2 regions of the Brucella sp. GW823-FHT04E01 genome follow, and region 1 is predicted to be linked to the other one. Evidence: riboswitches for the same ligand, from Rfam matches in the RefSeq annotation. Region 1 holds a riboswitch; the other holds the start of a gene.

Region 1 (3,206 bases):
GTGAACTCGACGTCTTTGGCCTTGAACGGTTCCAGAGCCGCATCAAGCGCAATGCCCTTTTCAGCGCGGTCAGCAACGGCTTCCGCTTCGCCGAGATAGGTGACAATGACCGCACGTTTCAGCCCCGGCAGCTTTGCCGTCACTTCTGCTATCTTGTCGGCAACGTCAATGCGCTTGCCATTATACCAGTAGCCATCGCAGGCGAAGAAAAGCTTCGGTTCGATCTGGCCAAAACGGTCGAGTACGCCCTGCACGCCAAAATCCGGTGAGCATGAAGACCAGACCGCACCGATGGACGAAGCGGCCAACATCAGGGCCACCGCCTCCGGCATATTGGGCATCATGCCCGCCACACGGTCGCCCGGCTGAACCCCCTCCGCCAGCATGAATTGCTGCAGTTTCGAGACCAGCGCGTGAAGATCGTCCCATGTCAGGCGGCGCTCGATCTTGTCCTCACCGCGAAAGACGATGGCTTCCTCGCCACCCTCATGGCGCAACAGGTTTTCGGCAAAGTTGAGCCGTGCCTCGGGGAAGAATTTTGCGTCACGCATATGGCCTTTATCGACAAGGGCTGGTTTGCCACGCTCGCCGATAACCTCGCAGAAATCCCACACAAGCTGCCAGAATCCGGCGCGATCCTCGACCGACCAGCGATGCAGCGCGGTATAATCCGGCAGGCTCAAGCCCGTGCGCTGTTCTGCGCGAATACGGAATTGCTCCAGATTGCTGGCGGCGATGCGCCCCGCATCCGGTTGCCATAGCGGATGGTCATGCGAAAACTGCGTGGGGACTGCGTTGGTGCTCATCATTCCTCCCAGAACCATGTGGAATTAGACCCTCTCCCGATCAACTCCGACACGAGTTTCTAAAAGAGAGTTTCCGATACGTCCATGCTTTTCCCGTGACTTGGCTATCAAAGGCTCATCCCTTGTGTTGCCCTGCACTCAATTGTGATTGCCGGACAGGCAGGCAGAACCTAGCCTGCACCTTGCTTTATGGGAAAGCGTAACATAACTACAGCCCGCGTCGGAGTTCATCCTGATGTCCTTCGGTGCAAACGAAATATCCAGTTCTCAGGGCGGGGCGAAACTCCCCACCGGCGGTAACGGACCAAGTGTCCGAAGCCCGCGAGCGCCTGACACGTCTGCCGTGTCAGGGTCAGCAGATTCGGTGCAATTCCGAAGCCGACGGTCATAGTCCGGATGAGAGAGAACGAGGTTGGAATCATGCTCGGCTGGACGGCTTGCCGTCTTCGTCCTGCAGTCTTTCTTCCCGTACCCTGAGGTAACAGGCTTGCCAGAGCAAGTTCCGCCTGAAGCGGAACGCTCTGTCCATTTGTTTTGCCGCATTTATGCGACGTCAAATGTTTCCATTTGGCTGCAAAATGCTCCGAAGGAAGAAACCGTTGAGCCAACTTGCCTCTTCGCCAACTTTGAAACCGACCATACGCGGAGCAGCGCTGATGGTCGCAGCCTGTTCGGCCTATGCCGCCGTCAATGTCGCCACCCAATGGGCGGGAACGCGTACCGGTATTCCCTCCGTCATCATCGCCTTCTGGCAATATGTGATCGCGCTGGTACTGACCTTGCCCCTGCTCATTCGCGACGGCACGAGAGCCTTGCGTACCAAGCATTTCGGTCTTCACGTCATTCGCGTCGCGCTGGCTGCCGCTGGCGTACAGGTCTGGATTTATGCGCTGACCCATGTGCCGATCTGGCAGGTGGTCGCGTTGTCCATGACGTCGCCATTCTTCGTCATCCTGTGCGCACGGCTCTTTCTGCAGGAAAAGGTCACGCCGGCACGGCTGCTGACCACATTCACCGGCTTTATTGGCGCGCTGATCATCATCGCACCCTGGTCGGATTCCTATACGGTCTATTCGCTCCTGCCGATTCTGGCCGCAGCGTTGTGGGCGGGCTATTCGGTGATGACCAAATATCTGACCCGTTTCGAAAAGCCCGCCAGCATTTCGGCCTATATGCTGGTACTGCTCACGCCCATCAACGCGGCACTCTGGCTGGCATCCGGCTTAAGCATGTCCGCAATCACCGCGCCGGGCGTCGAAATCTGGTCCATATTGATCGTCATCGGCGCATTCACAGCTCTCGCCCAATATTTCCAGACGGCAGCTTATTCGATAGCGGATGCGGTCTATCTGCAACCGTTCGATGACCTGAGACTGCCGATCAACGTGATCTTCGGCTGGATCGTGTTTGCAGCAGCGCCAAGCATCAACTTCTGGCCGGGAGCGGCCCTGATCATCGGCGCATCGCTCTATCTGATGCGGCAGGACAGCGGTACGTCGCGCACCGCCTGATCGATCCGGTGAGGATGCCTGCCTATCGGGAGACAGGCAGGCCGTTTTGCGTAGAACCAGAAAACCCGCTTGAGCCTTCCGATCTGCTGACCCATGCGTCAATTCTTTTCACCAGCCAGCGGTAAACGGGATTTTCGAACAGGTGGTAAGAGGCAATGGCAGTCAACACGCTTGCAAGAACACCTGCAGCGATGAGCAGGACCGCGCCTGCCGTCGCCTCGCCCCATCGTTCCGGAGCAGCTTTGAAGAAAACCATTCCGACCGCAGGATGGAGAATGAAGATGCCGAAGCTGTAACGGGAAAGCCTTGTGAATCCGCGCCATTGCAGCGGTGTATAAATGCCCCGAGTGGATGCGGCATAAAGCACATAGACACCCGCATAGAGGAAGGCCAGCCGCCAGGGGCCTTCAAGCGTGTGCGGTTCGTCCGGCCCGTTTGCCGGGTGATAGAACAGAAAGACAATCAGGCAAGTGGCAAGCAATGCCTTGATTGCCGGTGCCGGCATCGGTGGATGTTCCCGGCGAGCAAGCCACATTCCAAAGACAAAGGAAGGCAGGGCTCGCAAGACCCCGGCATCGGACAATTGAATGCGTGTGAGTGACAATACGCCAAGCTGTTGCGCCAGATAATCACCGCCCACGGCTGCAGCCATCACACCGACGAGAACCCAGCTCCCGAAACGACGGCACAACATATCGAACAGCGGAAAAGCGAGATACATGGCTAAAAGGGCACTCAGCGACCAGCTGACATAATTGTAGGACAAGGTGCGCCCCAAACCCCAATTATGAATCAGCAGTAACTGGGTCAGCCCGTCTCGCCAGCTCATGCTGGGTTCGACCAGAGGATGCAGAATTCCCGCTGCTGTCAGGACAGAAAGAAGCGCGAA
Region 2 (3,206 bases), on a different contig from region 1:
TCATACGATCGAAAGCCTGCTTCATCGTATCGCTGCCGAGCGTTTCTGGATCCAGATCGATGAAGGCCTTCTTGTAGAAATCTGTACCGAAAGAAAGCACTACAGCATCAAATATCGTTGCGTCCTGCCATGGCTGGCCGCCATGAGCGATCGGGGTGATGCCCTGTTCCTTGAACTTATCGAGGAGAGCGATCAGTTCATCCCAGTTGGTAGGCTCCTTGCCGCCAGCCTTGTCGAGCGCTGCCTTGTTGATCCACATCCAGTTGGTGGAGTGAACATTGACAGGAGCAGCGATCCAGTGGCCGTCATACTTGGCAAACTCCTGCAGAGGAGCCGGAATGACCTTTTCCCAACCTTCCTTGTTTGCGATCTCATCAAGATTACCAAGAGCACCCTGCTCTGCCCAATCGCGGATGTCGAAGCCGAGCATCTGCACTGCCGTCGGAGCATTGCCAGCTGTGACGCGCGCGCGCAGTACTGTCATGGCTTCCGTACCACCGCCACCGGCAACCGGCATATCGGTCCAGCTAATGCCCTTCTTTTCGAGATCCTTCTTGAGAACGTCGAGCGCGGCGGCTTCACCGCCAGCAGTCCACCAATGCAGAACTTCAACGTTCTGCTTGTCCTGCGCACTGGCAACAGGGGCCATTCCGGCGAGCAAAGCACAGGCGGCTGTACCCATCGCGGCGAGCTTCAAAAGTTTATGCATGTCTACCTCCCGTAGAAACAAACGAAACTAAAACTATCGGATATCTGGCTAAGCCTTTGCTTCAGCGCAGTAATCCGTCTCGTCATTCCCATCCGCGCCTCTTCGGCACAGACCCGAAACCAGCTGCACCACACAACCAGTTTCTCCTACTCACTGCCGCAATACGATGCGAAAGCTTCCGCTTTCACCTGTGCCCGGCCATCCCTCACGACGCTTTTCCTGAAATCCTCCATCCCACTCATACGCCGCTTAAGCCCAATTGACAACGTTGTCTTTTAAGGATGCTAAATATCCACAAGACAAGATGTGAACATAGGATAGGCCCAAACCCTGCCAGGGTGTCAATATCTTCCGATAGATAAAACGCGTAAAATTCAATCGATTAAAACTTCAGGTAGAGCCGGCGCCCTGAAAAACGCTTAGAAATTAAAGCATTACCACCTCAAGGGCAGCGTTTTACATGGCGCCTCCCATCAAACCAGCACTCTAAAATCCCCCTCATCGACCTGAAATGCCGGCAGTATAAAATTTCCCTTATTTTACTGGACAAGCCCGCGACGAAACCCTAATTTCACGCCGCTCGCACAATGGTGTGCGGGCTTGTTCTCGGGGCGGGGTGAAACTCCCCACCGGCGGTATGAAGCAAAAGTTTCGAGCCCGCGAGCGCCTGAAAGATGCCGATTCGGCTTCCGTTCAGGGTCAGCAGATCCGGTGAGATGCCGGAGCCGACGGTTAAAGTCCGGATGGAAGAGAGCGAATGAGCGTTAGGATTGCGCCCTTGGGCACAATCAATGCGTTCTTTTGTGCGCCCTGATTCTAGTTTCGTGTGGAACCTATGAACCAGAGCTATCCGAACAAGACTTCCTTCAAGATCGCATTCATTCAGGCCCGTTGGCACGCCGATATTGTCGACGAAGCTCGCAAGAGCTTTATCGCGGAACTGTCCGCAAAGGCTGGCACAAATATAGAAGTCGAAATCTTCGACGTTCCAGGTGCCTATGAAATTCCTCTCCACGCCAAGACTCTGGCCAAAACCGGCCAGTATGCTGCCATTGTCGGCGCTGCGTTCGTCGTGGATGGCGGCATCTATCGACATGATTTCGTGGCAACTGCTGTCATCAACGGCATGATGCAAGTCGGCCTAGAGACCGAAGTTCCGGTGCTCAGCGTTGTTCTGACACCGCATCATTTCCATGAAAGCAAGGAACATCATGAATTTTTCCATGCCCACTTCAAGGTGAAGGGCGTGGAAGCAGCCAATGCGGTGTTGCAGGTCGTTAGCGAACGCAGCCGTATTGCCGCCCTTGCATAATGATGCTTCGACCGGCCTTTGCGAAAAGGCCGGTCATTCTCCTGCGATACGCTCTCCATGGGCATAAACGTCGAATTCAACACCTCGCACCAGTGCAACAAGCGTTAGGTTGGCATCTTCCGCCGTTCGAATGGCAAGAGCTGTCGGCGCAGAGATTGCGGCCAGAACTGGCGCACCGAACATAACTGCTTTCTGCACCATTTCGACCGAAACACGGCTGGTAATCGCGACGATCCCATTTCCCGGTGCAGTACCAATACGCGAGACAGCTCCGACGAGCTTATCCAATGCGTTGTGACGCCCCACGTCCTCACGTACAGCAATAAGCCCCTCGCCTGGCACATAGAACCCCGCCGCATGAACTGCATGGGTCTCAGCATTCAGTTGCTGCTCTTTCGTGAGAGACACGACAGCCATTGAAATATCGTTGGAAGAGAATTTCCTATCACCTTGTTCCAAAGCCTCAAGCGACCGCAACGCATGGTCGATTGAATCTATACCACAGAGACCACACCCAACGGGACCAGCCATAAACCTGCGTCGCGCGGCAAGCCTCTGCTCGGGGCGTTCGGACAGTCTGATCTGTAGGTCTATACCCTTTTCAAAGGCTACGACATCAACCGCTTCTATCTCGGAAATATGGTCAACGATATTCTCGGTGAGCGTGAAACCGATCGCGAAGTCCTCAAGATTATCCGGTGTAGCCATCATTACGGCTTGGGTTGAACCGTTATAGCTGACCGCCACGGGCACTTCTTCCGGGACCATTCGGGTGCTTTCATGAAAGCTCGACACACGATGCGCGATACGTACAGCGCTCTGGCTAACCTTGTGGATCGTCACCTTAATCGCTCCCCTGTCATCGCATCCGTTCTCCCAGCAGTTTCATGTGGCATGAAAACAACTTTAATGTAAGTTGCCACCGGACAAGCCGTCGCGATTTGAGCGGCAAGTGAGGAAAATATGGATATTCGCCAGGTAGACGACAATTATTCAGTCTCGGGCCAGATCGAGCCCGACGACGTACGCGATATTGCAGCGGAGGGATTTCGCACAATCATTTGCAATCGGCCAGACGGCGAAGGCGGCCCTGAACAACCCGAGTTCAGCGAAATTGCACGTGTCGCCGAAAAAGCCGGGCTTGCAACTTACTACATCCCGGTTGTAGGCGGACAATTGACGCAA

The links. A riboswitch is a leader RNA that binds a small molecule or an ion and turns the genes downstream of it on or off. The one in region 1 is predicted to bind FMN.
Positions count from the first base shown of each region.
Region 2: another riboswitch for FMN. It lies ahead of AC1RHM_RS12470 (6,7-dimethyl-8-ribityllumazine synthase); the one in region 1 lies ahead of AC1RHM_RS17920 (DMT family transporter).

Region 1 covers NZ_JBXAIK010000004.1:594,492-597,697, forward strand. The annotation lists gene AC1RHM_RS17915 (acetoacetate--CoA ligase) at 1-806, opposite strand, end outside; FMN riboswitch at 1,066-1,218, shown strand; gene AC1RHM_RS17920 (DMT family transporter) at 1,406-2,317, shown strand; gene AC1RHM_RS17925 (acyltransferase family protein) at 2,340-3,206, opposite strand, start outside.
Region 2 covers NZ_JBXAIK010000003.1:430,166-433,371, reverse strand. The annotation lists gene AC1RHM_RS12475 (ABC transporter substrate-binding protein) at 1-709, opposite strand, end outside; FMN riboswitch at 1,308-1,468, shown strand; gene AC1RHM_RS12470 (6,7-dimethyl-8-ribityllumazine synthase) at 1,545-2,021, shown strand; gene fdhD (formate dehydrogenase accessory sulfurtransferase FdhD) at 2,055-2,864, opposite strand; gene AC1RHM_RS12460 (protein tyrosine phosphatase family protein) at 2,985-3,206, shown strand, end outside.